3 regions of the Viridibacillus sp. FSL H8-0110 genome follow, and region 1 is predicted to be linked to each of the others. Evidence: predicted binding sites of a transcription regulator. Region 1 holds the regulator's gene; each other region holds the start of a gene.
What was found. The regulator LexA, encoded in region 1, represses DNA repair genes until DNA is damaged. The targets are predictions, from matches to a motif close to CGAACATATGTTCG.
Positions count from the first base shown of each region.

Region 2: uvrB (excinuclease ABC subunit UvrB) is a predicted target of LexA. The motif match lies at 4,583-4,596, and genes of this name have one in related genera.
Region 3: MHH98_RS19590 (Y-family DNA polymerase) is a predicted target of LexA. The motif match lies at 1,932-1,945, and genes of this name have one in related genera.

Region 1 is NZ_JBBOPJ010000001.1:3,218,475-3,224,948, reverse strand. It holds gene MHH98_RS16170 (carboxymuconolactone decarboxylase family protein) at 67-510, opposite strand; gene lexA (transcriptional repressor LexA) at 1,127-1,747, opposite strand; gene yneA (cell division suppressor protein YneA) at 1,915-2,229, shown strand; gene MHH98_RS16155 (YneB family resolvase-like protein) at 2,226-2,882, shown strand; gene MHH98_RS16150 (DUF896 domain-containing protein) at 2,949-3,185, shown strand; gene tkt (transketolase) at 3,279-5,279, shown strand; gene sirA (sporulation inhibitor of replication protein SirA) at 5,430-5,864, shown strand; gene MHH98_RS16135 (YneF family protein) at 5,958-6,179, shown strand; gene MHH98_RS16130 (alpha/beta hydrolase) at 6,190-6,474, opposite strand, start outside.
Region 2 is NZ_JBBOPJ010000001.1:3,676,833-3,683,306, forward strand. It holds gene uvrA (excinuclease ABC subunit UvrA) at 1-2,526, opposite strand, end outside; gene uvrB (excinuclease ABC subunit UvrB) at 2,532-4,514, opposite strand; gene MHH98_RS18425 (IDEAL domain-containing protein) at 4,870-5,118, opposite strand; gene MHH98_RS18430 (competence protein ComK) at 5,304-5,795, shown strand; gene MHH98_RS18435 (hypothetical protein) at 5,773-6,150, opposite strand; one part of gene prfB (peptide chain release factor 2) at 6,295-6,474, opposite strand, start outside.
Region 3 is NZ_JBBOPJ010000001.1:3,943,797-3,950,270, reverse strand. It holds gene MHH98_RS19600 (methionine ABC transporter permease) at 1-552, shown strand, start outside; gene MHH98_RS19595 (MetQ/NlpA family ABC transporter substrate-binding protein) at 568-1,386, shown strand; gene MHH98_RS19590 (Y-family DNA polymerase) at 1,964-3,220, shown strand; gene MHH98_RS19585 (YolD-like family protein) at 3,506-3,847, shown strand; gene MHH98_RS19580 (RDD family protein) at 4,253-4,699, shown strand; gene MHH98_RS19575 (hypothetical protein) at 4,979-5,620, opposite strand; gene MHH98_RS19570 (L-threonine 3-dehydrogenase) at 5,865-6,474, shown strand, end outside.

The DNA of each region.
Region 1 (6,474 bases):
AGTTGGAAATTGGTTGATGTGAAGGGAATGAAAAAACGAACACCTTAAGGTGCTCGTTGAGAGGGATTATTTTTCGGTTGCTATATTTCCCATTGCAATAGAAATTCTATTCCAACTGTTGATTTGATTGATGATTAGCACAAGGTCAACGTATTCTCTATCGTTATACAGTTCACGAACTCGCTTATACAGATCTTCAGGAACTCTTTTAGTAGGGATTAAAGTAATATGTTCAGATAGTTCTAGAGCAACTTTTTCTTCAAGTGTATAAAAAGTACATTCATTCCAAGCATTTAAACAATAAATTCGTTGTTCCGTTTCACCCATCTTACGAGCATCGGAAGTATGAGTATCTATACAAAAAGCACAACCGTTAATTTGTGAAACTCTAATTTTGATAAGTTCTCTAGTAGTTCGATTAATAGTAGACTTTTTGGTGTACTTCTCCATATCCATCATGATTTTCAAACCATCAGGTGCAACAGTATAATAGGGAACTCTTTGACTCATAAGACAAAACTCCTTTGATTTTTAAGATACGTCAATTATAACTTTATACGAATATTTGTACTATTAATTAGATTGTATAGTATTCAAATTAATTGGAATTTAAAATGTAATAAGCCTTCTGGCAAAAGTACGAGATCAATCAATAATCAATCAACAAAACGGTTACTGTGGTGAGATGACATGGAACTACGTACAAGATGCAGCCGACCATCGAAGTCGAAGAAATTCGTAGAGAATGGCATTGGTCCTGTAAGCACGGTTCCACCACATTATAAATCGAGCTAAAAATAAAGTTTTGGAACTTATTGGATACTTTTTTGTAATACGTTGTCATCCGAAGCCTGCATTTATGAGGGGATAATAGGGGGCATCTTTAAACCGCACCTACCATACTTCCTCTCACTTAACCTTTAACCTAAAAGAATAAAAAAACAGACCGACCGACCCAAGAAGATAAATTCCAAACTTATACTTAGCTAAGATGGAATGTGAAATAAAGGTATTTCGTTAGATGGAATGTGCGATTATACAAATAATATATTATGTTTATGTATATAAAAAAAGATTGCAAGAATCAAAAAATTCATTGATTATTGCAATCTGATATTATTGTCATTTATAAAACGTTACGATACAAACCAACTACTTTTCCTAAAATGGAAACTCGATCTACAATAATTGGTTCCATAGAAGAGTTTTCTGGCTGTAAGCGGAAATAAGTTTCCTCTTTAAAAAATCGTTTTACAGTTGCTTCATTGTCCTCTGTCATCGCTACAACAATTTCGCCATTACTCGCGGTTGCTTGTTGTTTCACGATTACATAGTCTCCATCTAATATACCAGCTTCGATCATAGATTCACCCATAATTTCAAGCATGAAAATTTGATCTTCAGTTGTTCCATAAGAATCTGGGATAGGGAAGTATTCTTCGATATTCTCAATTGCAGTAATAGGAAGGCCTGCAGTAACTTTACCAACTAGTGGTACATGTACAACACCTTGTTTTGCGATTGTAGAATCTTGTTGATCTAAAATTTCGATTGCACGAGGTTTCGTTGGATCTCGTCGAATCAGTCCTTTGCTCTCAAGTCTAGCAAGATGTCCGTGGACTGTAGAACTTGATGCAAGACCAACTGCTTCACCAATTTCACGGACGGAAGGTGGGTATCCTTTAGTGCGAACTTCCTCTTTGATGAAAGACAATATATCTTCTTGTCTTTTCGATACTTTTTTCAATCCAATCACCTCTTTATCTCATACTATGTAAAAGTTATTAATAGTATAGCATTAGCGAACAAACAATGCAAACATAAGTTCGAAAAAACCGTTGACAAAAACAAACGTTCGGTTTATATTGAGAACATACATTCCGAACAGGTATTCGAAAAAAGGGGAGAATAAGTGTGAGTTGGTTCAAAAAAAATCAATACATTACATTGCTTTTTGGATTTTGCGTAATGTTTACAACAGTTTTAGTGGTTGCAAATAGTGGGAATACATCATATAAAGAAATTAAAGTTCATGATGGAGATACTTTAATTTCTCTTGCAGATAGATATAAAGGTAAAATGGCTGATCATGAATGGATAGCTAAGGTTAAAAATGAAAATAATTTAATTGACGATACTATTTATGCGGGGCATACTCTAATAGTTCCGGAACATGATAATATAAAAGTTCCAAATATAGGAGTAGAAGTGGCGAGTGATAAAAAATGAAACAAAAAATAGCAATACTCTATTGCCGTGTAAGTACCGAAAAAGATACACAAGATACTTCGCTTGAAAGGCAAGAGATTGAGTTAAGGGAATTTGCAACGAGTAAAGGATATGAAGTTGCACAAGTCTTTTCAGATCGACATAGCGGATATGATATTGATCGGGAAGGTTTACTTGATCTACTTGAGTGTGTGAAGGAATATGAACAACCGGCACTATTTGTTCAAGATGAGACGCGCTTAGGGCGTGGAAATGGCCGAATGGCGGTACTTCATTTACTGCAAAAAACGAATACAGATATTTTTACATTAAGTGATGCAGGTCACGTCCGGCTAAATGAGATGGATGCTATGTTGCTAGAAATACTAGCGATAGTTGAAGAGTATCAACGTAAATTACATAATGCGAAAATCCGTAGAGGGATGAGACGAGCTGTACAGAACGGATATAGACCAGAAAAGAATTTAAAAGATCGAGGGAATCCTGAGGGACGAGATCGCATAGATGTCCCGATTGAACAAATTATTCAACTTAGACAAAAAGGTATGACATTTGAAGAAATTACAGATACTTTGAGAGGATTGGGCTTTCAAGTTAGTAAAGCGACAATTCATCGAAGATTTATGGAATTAAAGGAGAAAAATAAAGACTAAAAGCTTGCGCTTGCGGTCTTTTTTGCATACCTTTGTATTAAGGTCTGTATGAAAGGTGAGAAATAAATGTTATCAAAAGAAAAATTACAACGTATAAGTGAACTTTCGAAAAAATCAAAGTCACAAGGTTTAACTGTAGAAGAAGCAAAAGAACAAACAACACTTCGTAAAGAGTATTTAGACACATTCCGATCTTCGATGCGTGAGACGATTGAAAATGTCCGTGTTTTCGACCCGGAGGGAAATGAAGTAACGCCTGAAAAGTTACGTCAAAAACAAAATAAGAATAATCGATTAAATTAAACACATATTTATAGAGAAAACATTGTTTTATATAAGAATGTTGACTAAAATATAATAGTACACTATTTAGCTTAAGAAAGGATGTCTATTAAAATGACTCAACAAGCAGATCAGCTTGCAATTAACACTATTCGAACTTTGTCAATTGATGCTATTGAAAAAGCTAATTCAGGTCACCCAGGATTACCGATGGGGGCTGCTCCAATGGCTTATACTCTTTGGACAAAACAACTTCGTCACAATCCTTCAAACCCTAAATGGTTTAACCGCGATCGCTTTATTTTATCAGCAGGTCATGGCTCTATGCTTTTGTATAGCCTATTACACTTAGGTGGATATGATTTACCAATGGAAGAAATCAAAAGTTTCCGTCAATGGGATTCAAAAACACCTGGTCACCCAGAATATGGTCATACAGCTGGAGTTGAAGCAACAACTGGACCACTAGGCCAAGGTATTGCAATGGCTGTCGGTATGGCAATGGCGGAAAGTCACCTTGCAGGCGTTTATAACAAGCCGGTACATGAAGTAGTAGATCATTATACATTTGCACTTTGTGGTGATGGAGATTTGATGGAAGGTGTTGCTGCTGAGGCAATTTCTTTAGCTGGTCACTTACAACTTGAAAAACTGATAGTGCTATATGATAGCAATGACATTTCGTTAGATGGCGATTTAAATAAATCATTCTCTGAAAATATTCAAAAACGTTTTGGATCATATAACTGGAACTACATTCATGTAGCTGATGGTAATGATATTGAAGCAATAAATACGGCTATTGAACAAGCCAAAGCACATAAAGGCCAACCTACTATTATTGAAGTAAAAACAGTTATTGGCTACGGTTCACCAAATAAATCAGGTAAAGCTGACTCACACGGTTCGCCACTAGGTGCTGATGAAGTGAAACTTACTAAAGAACACTACTCATGGCCTCATGATCCATTCCATGTACCAGAAGAGGTATATGCGACATTCAAACAAGCAGCTGAAGTTCAAGGAACACTTGCAGAAGCTACATGGAATGAACAATTTGAAGCATACAAAAAAGCATATCCTGATCTTGCAGAACAGTTTGTAAATGCGATGAATGGGGAACTTCCTGAAAATTTCGCATCTGCAGTACCTGTTTATGAATCAGGTAAATCTATTGCTACACGTTCGTCTTCTGGTGAAGTAATCAATGCACTTGCAAAAAACACACCTTCATTCTTCGGAGGAAGTGCGGATTTAGCTGGATCAAATAAAACATACATGAAAGATGCTGGCGATTTCACAGCAGAAACTCCAGAAGGTCGTAACATTTGGTTCGGTGTTCGTGAATTTGCTATGGGTGCAGCTCTAAATGGAATGGCACTTCATGGAGGAGTAAACGTCTTTGGTGGTACATTCTTCGTCTTCAGTGACTATGTACGTCCAGCAATTCGTCTATCTGCATTAATGGGACTACCTGTAACGTATGTATTTACGCATGACAGTATCGCTGTTGGTGAAGATGGTCCAACGCATGAACCTGTTGAACATTTAGCTGCATTACGTTCTATGCCAAATCTTTCTGTTATTCGTCCTGCTGATGCAAACGAATCTGCTGAAGCTTGGAAATTAGCCGTATCGTCTAAAAACCAACCAACAGTATTAGTACTTTCTCGTCAAAACTTACCAGTGTCTGAACACTCAGCTTCACTTGCAGCTGAAGGTGTTTCAAAAGGCGCTTATGTTGTTTCAAAAGCAACTAAAGAAGTAGCGGATGCACTAATTTTAGCAACTGGCTCAGAAGTTAGCCTTGCTATAGAAGCTCAAAAGCAACTAGCAGCTGAAGGTATCGATGTATCGGTTGTTTCTATGCCATCATTCGATCGTTTTGAAGCTCAAGATGCAGCATATAAAGAAGCGGTATTACCAAAAACAATTACAAAACGTTTAGCAATTGAAATGGGTTCATCATTCGGCTGGCATAAATATACTGGCTTCGAAGGTGATGTTCTAGCAATTGATAAATTTGGTGCAAGTGCGCCAGGTGAAATTGTTATGAAAGAATATGGCTTCACTGTAGAAAATGTTGTTTCAAAAGTAAAAGCATTATTTGCTTAAAAAAATAGCGATAATATTGAAAAGTAGAGGGTTTTTTCCTCTACTTTTTCTTTTTTGACAAATAAAGTGCTTTAAATCGGACGTCAATTGACAAAATGTTCTTGCAATCTTTGCTATACTGTTTACAAGAGAGGAGTGGTAATCTTGCGAATGTACTCAATCTTTCATGTGAAAAAGAAACATCAGGCTTTTGTTTATGGTAGAGAACGTTTACTATTCGATTTAATTCAATCCTCAAATTCGTATGAGCATGCAATACATCCGACGCAAGAGATCTCCTATTTATGTGAGCCTTTGGATATGATGGAAATTGAACTAATCATTCAACAACAATTAGGTAATAGCTTTTCAGGCATTCAAACGAAGGATCACCAAATCTTTTTGATGAATGAATTTAAAGGGGAAATCCAAATTGATATTTTTCCTTATTACATAGCTGTTGTCTGTGTTGGGTCACGCATGCTAGAGTTAGACTTATTTGCAACATTGTCAAAATTAAGTGATTGCTTTATCGGATTTAATAAAGATGAAATGGAATGTGGTTGGTTAAAACCACTTAAATTCCATTCTCACGAAAGACGATAAATCTTGTCAAACAGTAGTATGTAGTGGTTTTTTATTGTATAATCCTTGTTGGAGATAGTTTTCTCGCATAAGAAACTTGGAGGAGGAAAACCAGTGAATACTACGTTATGGATTATACTTGTTATCGTGGCATTAATAGCAGGAGTAGCTATCGGTTTCTTTGTTGCCCGTCAATATATGATGAAATACTTAAAAGACAACCCACCTATTAACGAACAGATGCTACGAGTAATGATGTCTCAAATGGGACGTAAACCGTCTGAAAAACAAATCAAACAAATGATGAACTCAATGAATAAATTAAGCGGTAAATAAAAAATAGCACTCAATTGAGTGCTATTTTTTTGTCTTTGTCTTTAAAGACAAACTCTTTTAAAAAGTCTGCGACCAACATTTCATAGGCTTCAGGGTTCATATTAAAGGATTGTGCATGAGGACCTACATCAAAAAGCTTTAACTTTTTAGGGCCAGGCTTTAAGCTATACATTTCAATTGTCATTTCAGGTAAGATGAAGTCATCTGGAAGGCTATGAATAAACAGTACTGGCTTTTCAATTTTAGTTACAGCCTCTTTAGGTGAAATGCTCTTTAAAGAGTATCCATCACGCAT
Region 2 (6,474 bases), 460 kb from region 1:
CAACTCAGACGCTAATTTTACACGCTGTGCTTCCCCACCTGATAATGTTGTAGCAGGCTGGCCAAGTTCCATATAGCCTAAACCGACATCTACAATTGTTTGTAACTTACGTGAAATTTTAGGTATGTTTGTGAAAAATGCCACTGCGTCTTCAACGGTCATTTTCAAAACATCGGCGATACTCTTGTCTTTATATTTTACTTCTAATGTTTCACGATTATAACGCTTACCATGGCATACTTCGCACGGTACATAAACATCAGGTAAGAAATGCATTTCAATTTTAATAATTCCGTCACCACGACAAGCTTCACAGCGTCCGCCTTTGACATTAAAGCTAAAGCGACCCTTTTTATAGCCACGCACTTTCGCCTCATTCGTTGTTGCAAATACATCACGAATGTCATCAAAGACACCTGTATATGTCGCAGGATTTGAACGCGGTGTACGACCTATTGGTGATTGGTCGATATCAATTACCTTCTCAAGCTGTTCGATACCTGTAATTTCTTTCACTTCACCTGGCTTCACCTTAGAGCGGTTCAGTTTTTGTGCTAGCGATTTATAGAGAATTTCATTAATTAGCGTACTTTTCCCTGATCCTGAAACTCCAGTTACAGCAATAAATAAACCAAGTGGAATATCCGCCTTAACATTTTTTAAATTATTTTCTTTAGCGCCTTTTATCGTAATGAAACGTCCGTCTGGCTTACGACGTTCAATTGGAAGTGGAATGAACTTTTTGCCACTTAAATATTGCCCAGTTAATGAATGTTTATCTTTCATAACTTGAGCAGGTGTTCCAGCAGCTACGATTTCTCCACCATGTACACCAGCTCCTGGACCAACATCAATTAAATAATCAGCCGCAAGCATCGTGTCTTCATCATGCTCTACGACAATCAATGTGTTACCAATATCACGCATGTTTTTTAGTGTATCAATCAAACGGTCATTGTCTCTTTGATGCAATCCAATAGATGGCTCATCAAGAATATACAAAACACCTGTTAAGCGCGATCCAATTTGAGTTGCTAAGCGAATACGCTGCGCTTCCCCACCAGATAATGTTCCTGCAGCTCGGCTTAATGTTAAATAATCGAGCCCAACGTTAACGAGGAAACCTAAACGTTCTAGTATTTCACGTAAAATCAGGCGGGCAATTTGCATATCCTTCTCAGAAAGTGAAAGTGTCGAGAAGAAAACGTATGCATCCTTAATAGAATACTCCGTCACTTCTCCAATATGTTTGCTATCAACTTTAACCGCCAATGTCTCAGGTTTTAAGCGGTATCCTTTACATGATGGGCAATGTTGCTGTGCCATGTACTTTTCCATTTGCTCACGGATATAATCAGAAGTTGTTTCACGAAAGCGTCTTTCAATATTACGTAGGACACCTTCAAAAATAATATCTTGATCCCGAACATTACCAAAGTCATTCTCATAATGGAAGTGGATTTTTTCCGTGCCAGAACCGTTTAAAATTTTATCCATCTTATCTTTCGGTATTTCTTCAACTGGTATATCCATATCGATGTCAAAATGGTCACAAACTGCTTTTAACAGTTGAGGATAATATTGTGAACTTGTTGGTTCCCAAGGTGCTAGCGCATTATCATTTAATGAACGACTCCAATCAGGTATTACAAGCGTAGGATCTACTTCTAATTTTGTTCCTAACCCATCACATTTTGTACATGCACCAAAAGGACTGTTGAACGAGAACATTCTTGGTTCCAATTCGCCAATTGAAAAGCCACAGATTGGACAAGCGTGATGCTCACTGAATAGAAGCTCCTCATGCTCCATAACATCAACCATTACACGACCTTCTGCCAATCTAAGTGCTGTTTCAAGAGAATCACTTAAACGAGCTTCCACGCCTTCTTTTAAAACAACACGGTCAATGACTACTTCAATACTATGCTTTTTATTTTTGTCTAATTCAATATTATCATCTAAATCACGTAATTCTCCGTCGACACGAACTCGAACATACCCTTGTTTTTTCAAGTCTTCAAGAAGTTTCACATGTGTCCCTTTACGCCCTGAAACCATTGGAGCCAACAATTGCATTTTCGTACGTTCAGGAAATTGCACAAGACGATCCACCATTTGCTCTACAGTTTGTGACGTAATTTCTATGCCATGATTTGGGCAAATCGGTTTGCCGACACGTGCATACAATAAGCGCAAATAGTCATATATTTCTGTGACTGTTCCAACCGTTGAACGTGGATTGCGACTTGTTGTTTTTTGGTCAATAGAAATAGCTGGTGAGAGACCTTCGATTGCATCAACATCTGGTTTGTCCATTTGCCCTAGAAATTGGCGAGCATATGCAGATAAGGACTCCACATAACGTCTTTGACCTTCTGCATAGATTGTATCGAATGCGAGAGAGGATTTTCCAGAACCCGATAAGCCAGTTATAACAACGAGCTTATCTCGCGGGATTTTAACATCTACGTTTTTCAAATTATTTGCACGTGCACCTTGAACGATAATTTCTTGATTTTTCAATTTTTTCATCCTTCCGCTTTCAGTTCCAGGATTGTATCACGAAGCTCTGCAGCACGTTCGAAGTCGAGCGCTTTTGCGGCATCCTTCATTTCTTTTTCTAATGAAAGTAAAAGTGTTTCTCTTTCTTGCTTTGTTAGCTTTTTACCCTTCATTACTTTTGTTACGTATGTTTCTTGTTCTTCGGCTGCCTGTGTTGCCCGAATTACATCGCGAATTTCTTTCTGAATGGTTCTTGGCGTAATGCCATGCTCCTCATTGTAGTCAGCTTGAATTGTACGACGGCGATTTGTTTCGTCGATTGCTTTTGTCATCGAATCCGTCATACGATCGGCATACATAATAACGTGACCGTTCGAATTACGTGCTGCACGTCCAATTGTTTGGATGAGCGAACGCTCTGAACGTAGGAAGCCTTCCTTATCTGCATCCAGTATGGCAACTAAAGATACTTCTGGGATATCAATACCTTCACGAAGTAAGTTAATTCCGATTAATACGTCGTATATTCCCATACGCAATTCACGAATGATTTCAATTCGCTCTAACGTTTTAACTTCTGAGTGTAAGTACTGTACTTTAATCCCTATTTCTTTTAAATAATCCGTTAAATCTTCTGACATTTTTTTCGTTAATGTTGTAATTAATACACGCTCATTTTTTTCAGTCCGTAAATTAATTTCATGGATTAAATCATCGATCTGACCTTCAATTGGTCGTACTTCGATCTCAGGATCAAGAAGACCAGTTGGACGAATAATTTGCTCTACCATATCAGGTGTATGTTCCAATTCATAAGGTCCTGGTGTAGCAGAAACAAAAATTGCGTTATGAACATGTTTCTCAAATTCTTCAAATTTTAACGGTCTATTATCAAGTGCTGATGGTAAGCGGAATCCATGATCAACTAAAACACCTTTGCGCGCTTGGTCACCGTTATACATTCCTCGGATTTGTGGTAATGTAACATGACTTTCATCCACTACTAGCAAAAAATCCTCTGGGAAGTAATCTAATAATGTGTATGGTGTTGCACCTGCTGGTCTTAGTGTTAAATGGCGAGAATAGTTTTCTACTCCTGAACAGAAGCCCATTTCGCTCATCATTTCTAAATCATAATTTGTTCTTTGTTCTAAGCGTTGAGCTTCGAGTAACTTATCTTCCTCTCGAAGTTTCTCAAGTTGTTCCTTCAATTCATCTTTAATATTCTCAATGGCTTTGACCATTTTTTCTTCTCGCGTAACAAAGTGGGATGCAGGGAAGATAGCGACATGCTCTCGTTCGCCAAGAATTTCTCCTGTTAACGCATCAACTTCACGAATACGCTCTACTTCATCACCGAAAAATTCTACACGCAAGCATCTCTCGTCCCTAGATATTGGAAAAATTTCAACAACATCACCGCGTACTCGAAATGTTCCGCGTGTGAAATTAATATCATTACGTTCATACTGAATATCTACAAGTTTACGTAACAATTGATTCCTTTCGATTTCCATCCCTGTTCGGATAGACAACACCATTTCTCGGTATTCTTCTGGTGAACCGAGACCGTAAATACAAGAAACAGATGCGATGACGATAACATCTTCTCTTTCAAATAATGAAGATGTTGCTGAATGTCGCAACTTATCAATTTCATCATTAATACTAGAGTCCTTCTCGATATATGTATCGGTTTGTGGTACATAAGCTTCTGGCTGATAGTAGTCATAATAGCTGACGAAATATTCTACTGCATTATTTGGAAAAAATTCTTTGAATTCACTATATAATTGACCCGCGAGTGTCTTATTATGAGCAATCACAAGGGTCGGCTTTTTGACTTCCTTTATAACATTGGAAATTGTAAATGTTTTACCTGTACCCGTTGCTCCTAGTAAGGTTTGGTGTTGTTTACCTTGACGGATACCTTCTACAAGCTCTGCTATTGCTGCTGGCTGATCGCCATTTGGCTTGTATGGTGAATGTAAATCAAATGCCTGAACCATAGCCACGTCCTCCTTGTTACTAATTACATATATTTTACCATAGCAAATTGGAAATATCGAGCAATAAGCGAACATATGTTTTTCGAAACTAGTTTCATTGTTTTGCCAATTATTGTACTACCGAGGCATTTATCATTATAGATTTACTCATTTCTTTTACTATCGATAATTCAATTTAAAAACAAGTTTATATGTGTCCACTCAATGCTGTTTACACTTACTTATTTCCAATGATATTAAATCAACAAAAAAATCGTTCCAATATAGGAACGATCTTCTTCTATGTTGAAATTCTCTATGTATAAGCTCGAAACTTATACTAGTATTTCTATTATCATTAATTATCTAACAATGCTTATCCGGCGCTTGTCTGCAATTTCTCTAATTCTTTTGCGTATTGATAAAAGGCGACTTCATTTCTTTCATCTAGGGCTGAGTCAATGCAAGCTAATAGATACTCTTCCGTTTGTGCACGATGTACATGGTTTAAAAACAAATCTAAATAGATCGTATCTAACAATTTTTCAGCATTATTCGTGTTGTCAGTTCGTCCAAGAGCTTTTAGAAAATCGGTATAGGAATAATATTTATCCAACGATCTCACCTCGAATGCCTTTTTTCTATTATAAGAAATTTCAGATAAATAAGCAATCTTAATTTATATTAAAGGTAATATATAGGATATTATAATTATATATTCCATTTTACCGTTGCACTTTATACCAATTATAGTTAAAATGATAGTGAAATTATACTAATTTCACTATCATTCGGAGGGAGGAACAAATATTGGATGAAAAACTGACGAAATTATCGAATTTCACATTGTCTTTTAGTACATTTGCCCTTATGCCAGTTTTCGAGGGTAATCACATTTACACAAGAGTAGTTGAAAAGGAGAGGGAATTTCTTGTAGATGCAAGGCCATCTAGAGTAATACATAAATCTTGCTCTGACTATGGTACTTCTTTTAAGCTTGCTACGAACAAGTCAAAAGAATATCTTGGCGCACGCCATAAACTCCCTATTGTCGTTGCTTATGATTATGGTACACCTTGTATTTTCATGCCAACTTTATCGCCTAATTCGCATTATAATGTTTGGTTTGCTATGCATGCAATTGAGTTTTTTGAAGATGCTGGTCCATCAAAAAGTCTTGTGTCTTTTAAAAACGGACAAGATGTTGAAGTAGACGTATCAGTCATCACAATGAGAACTCAACTAGCAATGGCATACTTTTTACAACAACGTTTCGAGATTAAACGTCCTTCTCTTTTTTAAATTGGACTTGTGTTAAATAAAATGTTAACAGTTCTTCTACTCGGTTACGTAATCGAATATTAGAATACCGACGATATTCTTCAGTATTATTGTATATAAAGATGTATTCAGAAAATAACTCATCACGATTTCCTCGCATAATTTTAAGCCGGTTTTTTTGCAAATATTGATGAGCTGCATGTAATTCACTTTGCACCTGTTTCATCGCTTCATGCACTAAATCGATATATGGCCGCTTCAATTTGAATGTTCCTTGTTCAAATGCTTTACAGTCTCTTTCGAAAATGGATAGTACCATTGGTAAGTAAATAACTGTTTCAAGCACCGCAAGAGCTTCATTTGGGATACGCGACATGCTTCCACCTCCAAAATAGGAACATTTGTTCTTACTTTGTATTTTACTACGTTTATAAGAAATTGCAAGTAGGAAACATACCCTTTTTACATGCAAAAAAGCCATTCAACGAATTACTCCGTCGAATGGCTTTTCATAGTTAAATTAAAGTTTAGATCGTAAGTAAGCATTGATAAATTGATCAATGTCACCATCCATAACATTTTGCACGTTTCCTGTTTCAGCACTTGTACGGTGGTCTTTTACCATTGAATATGGGTGGAATACGTATGAACGAATTTGACTACCCCAGCCAATTTCTTTTTGCTCTCCACGAATTTCATC
Region 3 (6,474 bases), 730 kb from region 1:
GGAATTATACTATTTGTTACAAGCAAAGGTTTATTTTTACGTAATCGTTTTTTTAACGGAATTTTAGGGTTTATCGTCAATCTAGTTCGTTCCGTTCCGTATATCATTCTATTAGTAGCGTTGTTCCCGCTAACAAAAATACTGGTTGGAGATACAATTGGTCCCGTAGCGGCAAGTGTTTCATTATCTGTAGCAGCCATTCCGTTCTTTGCGAGACTTGTAGAAACGTCTATGCGTGAAGTTGATAAAGGTGTCATCGAGGCATCAATAGCTGTCGGTGCAACACCGTGGATGATTATACGAGATGTGCTATTACCTGAAGCGAAATCGGGTATTATCCAAGGTGTGACAATGACGATTATTAGTTTAGTCGCATATTCCGCAATGGCTGGTATTGTCGGCGGCGGTGGAATTGGCGACCTAGCTATTCGCTTTGGTTACTACCGCTATGACAACACAATTATGATTGCGACAGTTGTCATTTTAATTGTTATTGTCCAAATTATTCAACTTTCAGGCGATGCCATTTCAAAAGCAATTGATAAACGATAAAGGGGAGATTTGAAAATGAAAAAGTTTTTACTAGCAGCGTTATTATTCGTATTAGCAACAGTTTTAGTTGCATGTGGTAACAAAGATGAAAGCAAACCAAAAGATTCAAAAGACATTAAAATTGGCGCAACTGCAGGGCCGTATAGTGACATGTTAAATAAAGCAATCATCCCGCAATTAGAGAAAAAAGGGTATAAAGTAAAAACAGTTGAATTCAGTGACTACGTACAACCAAACAAAGCATTAGATTCTGGTGATATTGATGCAAACCTTTTCCAACATTCAATTTATCTTGAAAACTTTAATGAACAAAATAAAATGAAATTAACTGGTCTAATTAACGTACCAACTGCACCAATGGGCTTCTTTGCAAAAGATTTTAAATCAATTGATGGTATTAAAGACGGCGCAAAAGTAGCAATTGCTAATGATCCATCAAATGCGGCACGTACATTATTAGCGTTACAAGAACAAGGTCTTATCAAAATTGACCCGAACATCGAAGAACTAAAAGCATCTGAAAAAGACGTTGTTGAAAATCCTAAAAACTTAGTGTTCCAACCAATAGAAGCGGCGGGGCTGCCTCGTGCAATCGATAGCGCTGACCTTGTTGGTGTCCCAGGAAACTTTGCACTTGCGGCGGGACTGAATCTACAAGATGCACTCTTCTTAGAAAACATGCCTGATAAATTCCGTAATGTTATTGCGGTTAAGGAAGAAAACAAAGATTCACAACTAGCAAAAGATATACTAGAAATCGTTAAATCGGAAGAATTTGAAAAAATCATCGATGAAGAATTTAAAGGTTTCGGCAAACCTGACTGGATGAAGTAAATGTTGAAGCGGTCCGCCTAGACTCGACAAGCGCTGGAACCTTCGAATTGAAAACGTACTTTCAGTTTTCAACCGAGAAGGTGGAAGTGACCTCGAGAGTCTGACCGCTGAAGATGGATATCTCGAGTAAATGTTGAAGCGGTCCGCCTAGACTCGACAAGCGCTGGAACCTTCGAATTGAAAACGTACTTTCAGTTTTCAACCGAGAAGGTGGAAGTGACCTCGAGAGTCTGACCGCTGAAGCTGGATATCTCGAGTAAATGCTGAAGCGGTCCCCTAGACTCGACAAGCGCTGGAACCTTCGAATTGAAAACGTACTTTCAGTTTTCAACCGAGAAGGTGGAAGTGATCTCGAGAGTCTGACTGCTGAAGCTGGATATCTCGAGTAAATGTTTCGAGCATTTTTCTAAAGAGACTACTGCACACTTTTAAGTGTGCAGTAGTCTCTTTTTATTATGAAGTCCTCCTGGTAAAACTTATACTCACTACTCATTCACAATACCTGATATTCCCACTTGCCATCTCACTCATCTCAATTTAAAATAAGAACAAACGTTCTCTATTGGAGGATAGGTGTATGTACGAAAACATGCCAAGGCGATCAATTATGTGTATCGATATGCGTTGCTTCTATGCGAGTTGTATTGCAACATTGGAGCATTTAGATGTGATGAAAACGCCGATTGCGGTAGTTGGTAACTTCAATCAAAAGGGAAGTATCGTGCTAGCGGCATCGCCGATGATGAAAAAACGTTTCCAAGTAAAAACGGGCACACGCCTCTATGAAATTCCGAAGCATCCGGATATTCGCCTATTTGAACCTAAAATGGACTTCTTCATCCGCGTTTCAATGGAAATTACACGCTTACTCAACAGTTATGTCCCAAAGGAAGCTATCCATATTTATAGTGTTGACGAAAGTTTCGTTGATTTAACAGGAACAGAAAAATTATGGGGACCAGTTGAACAAACCGCGAAGAAGATACAACGAGATATTTACAATCAGTTTGGAATTCCAAGTGCCGTCGGCATGGGGCCTAATATGTTGTTATCAAAGCTAGCGCTTGATTTAGAAGCGAAAAAAACGGGCTTTGCTAAATGGGTATATGAAGATGTGGAAGAAAAGTTATGGCCTACATCACCACTCTCTAAGATGTGGGGTATTGGGTGTCGGACAGAACGCACGCTTAATCATATGGGGATTTTTTCAGTAGGAGATTTAGCGAAAGCAGATTTAAAAACACTAGAAGCTCGTTTTGGTATTATGGGTAATCAGCTTTATCATCATGCGTGGGGAATTGATCTTTCTGAGCTCGGTTCACCGATAATTGAAGGGCAAATCAGTTATGGTAAAGGACAAATTTTAATGCGCGATTATAACAAAAAAGAAGAAGTGCTTGCAGTTGTTTTAGAGATGTGTGAAGACATCGCAAGGCGTGCGCGTGAAGCATTTAAAGTAGGGCGTACCATTTCACTAGGACTCTCCTACAGTAAAAATGCATTTGGTGGAGGCTTCCATCGTTCACGCACAATCGATGAGCCAACAAATGAAACGATGAAAATTTATCAGGTCTGCCAGCAGTTGCTTGATGAACACTATATAGAAGATAGACCGGTACGCCAGCTGACGATTAGTATTACAAAGCTTGAATCTGAACGTTCAATGCAGCTTAGTTTGTTCGATACTGACCGCTTTCGTCGTCGTAAGCTCGGAGCTACCATGGATCAACTACGCTCTCGTTACGGCCCTACTGCACTTTTACGTGCGGTCTCTTATACAGAAGCTGGCACCGCTGTCTCACGTTCAAAATTATTAGGAGGTCACAAAAAATAAAGTAATGTATATTTATTCAATATCCATTTAATTGATATACACTATTTGAATAATAGTTGTATAACACGGCAGGGTGGTAATGTCTTGCGGACATGTGGATAACTAAGTGTTAGTTGCAAATAGGTCTAGTTATGCACAACTTATGCACTAAATACACAGGTTGAAGCAGTTCGCATAAAAAGACTGACGTAATATTGAATGCGAAGAAATTAATTTAAAGTATGTTTTAGTATGTTCTTTTATATCATGTCATACAAAATATAATGGAAAAGCAGGTGTTTTAAGATGATTCGTGACAGAGGTAATGTTAAATGGGTTTCGATGATGTTACCAGAACATGTGCAGCAAATTAGAGTGTGGAAACATGAATCAGAAGAAGAATTACCGAATGAATTGACTGAATGGGAATTAGAAGAACTGCAACAGGTTATTCAACTCGCGTATGACCAAAAGTTAATTGTTACGCTTAAAATTATGGTTGATCATAATTTAAGTCACTATACAGGTATTATTACGGATCTTAAGGCATCCACTCGTGAGCTATCATTAGAAATGGATACAATCATTCGGCGTATACCATTGGATGCTGTTTATAGAGCGCAATTAGAAAATAACTATTGTGATTAATCTTTAAAATAAAAATCAATTACATTAGATGGCCCCTATACCAATGTATAGAGGTCTTTATTGTTATATAAAAAACAATGAAATCAATAATGTTTTCTGAAAATCACTTTTCGTGACAATTACGACAATAATCGTTGCTGTGTAATATTGAACAGGGATAAACTACTATCACTCCTCACAGCGTTACAGGTGGGGCATTAATTCATCGAATGATTCTATTTTAGAGCTCGTATAAATCACCTAAATATAGAGTTATAATAGGTATTTTGTGCAACGAGGGGAATTAATTTATTACACTGAAATTTCACGTATTATCTATTGAAACAAATGCTCAAAATGCAAAGTTATGTATCATACACTAATGATGACGACGTAAATTAATAGAAGGGAAAGGAGAAAGTAGAAGTGAACTATGGAGGGTTTTGGATCCGTTTCTTAGCGTCAATTATTGATGCTGCTGTGGTGGCTGTGGCAACAGCGCTAATTGGGGGCGTTTTAAAAGTTCCAAAAGGGGTCATATCTGAAATGATATTTGGTGATGAACTATATCTAACAACTTACCCTTTATATAGCTGGATTCTCATTATCGTAGGTATATTATATTTCATCGGACTACCGGCAACGCCATGGAGAGGTACCGTCGGGAAAAAAGTGCTAGGCATAGAAATTGTTGATAAGAACGGTGATACAATCTCTATTTTCCGAAGCGTCATTCGGAATGTCGCTCGAATCTTTAGTGGACTTCTCCTCGGACTTGGTTACATAATCGCCGCATTCCACCCGCAAAAGCGTGCCTTGCATGATTTGGTTGCAAACACTTATGTGATTGATGCTAGGAAGATTGATAAATAATACAACAGAAGATTTACTACTAGTTGGTGAAAAGTGGTGTGGGATTGAGTGACTTTATAAAATTGTTAGGCAGGTAAACGTAAGAGCTAGCTGATTTGAAATCTTAAAGTCGTGAGAAAAAGATAAAGTTTATACTAATTAATGAGGTAATCTTAACTAAAATAAATGAATTTTTAAAGTAATGTATAAAACCCACCCGAAATGCCTAATACTATACCAACTCCCCATTGGAATGTAAAAATTCCATCCTTAAAAAACCACCCTCCCCCGGGTGGTTTTTTATTTTGCCTCTAATCTTGCCTTCATTTCTTTGAAAGAATAAAACAATAAATGTTTTTGTAATCCTCTTACTTTTGCGGTGGCTGCATGTGCTTCTTTTTCGAATGTCTGGAAATCATGCTGTTCATAGGCGATCAAACCCTCAATGGCGTGTGGCATCCATTCTTTTTTTAGGTTTGGGATGAGCGATTTTGCTGCCTCGAAGTTACCGAGTAAAGTTTCAATATGTGCGATAGTGTAGCTACGAATAGGTTCTTTTTGAAGTTGCTTCGCTTCTACTAAAGCAAGTTCGAAATCTTTGTCCAGAGTAGCTAGCAAAGAACGGTAGTTGTGTTGAACATCTTGTTTTTTATAACTGCTTAGTATTTTTTGTACGCTTATTTTTTGCTCGGTTACTGTTTCATGTGCAACCGCGTATGGGTAGGCAAATACGGGTTTTGTTTTATGCTTTGTTATAAAGCGGTCCATTTTACTAATGTTGTTAGACCAAAACAAAGTGTTGAGGTATGGGAACATTGTGAGAGCGAAGACATACATAAATAGTAAGAGAAATACTACGACTATAGGTAAGTCCATTATAAGTAGGAATGTGCAGCTGATGATGGCGACCAAATAAATAAAAGTTAGTTTAAATAAATGCATCGATTCCACTCCTTTTGTTTATTATAAAATAAACAATGAATAATTGTATTGTAAACAAACTGTCCTTTGTGTGAAAACGATTATTGTGTTTTAGAAACATACATTGTATAATCTAATTATTAAAAACATTGATAAATCAACGTATTATTGTTGTTATTTGTATTTTCTAGAAATACATTTGTAACACTCGGGAGAATGTGTTTTCTGTAAATACAAATGTTTATTGGGTGAGGAGGATTTTTAAATGAAAAAAATTATGATAACCGGTGCGTGCGGTCAAATAGGGTCAGAGTTAGTATCTAAGCTGCGCGAAACATATGGAACGGAAAATGTTTTAGCAACAGATATTCGCAAACCGGATACACAAAAGGGACCTTTTGAAACACTGGATGTTATGGATGCTGGTCGCATGAATGATATGGCGAAGGATTTTGGAGCAGATACTTTAATGCACATGGCTGCATTATTATCAGCAACTGCAGAATCTAAACCGTTATTTGCTTGGAATTTGAATATGGGTGGACTTGTTAATGCTTTAGAAGTTGCGCGTGAACAAAATCTGCAGTTTTTCACACCGAGTTCAATCGGTGCATTTGGACCTTCTACGCCCAAAAATAATACACCACAAGATACGTTGCAACGCCCTACTACGATGTATGGTGTAAACAAAGTAGCGGGTGAACTATTATGTGATTACTATTACCAACGCTTTGGTGTAGATACTCGTGGAGTACGTTTCCCAGGATTAATTTCTTACGCAACTCCTCCTGGTGGTGGTACAACAGATTATGCGGTTGATATATACTATAAAGCGATTTCTGAAGGGAAGTATACTTCATATATCGCACAGGGCT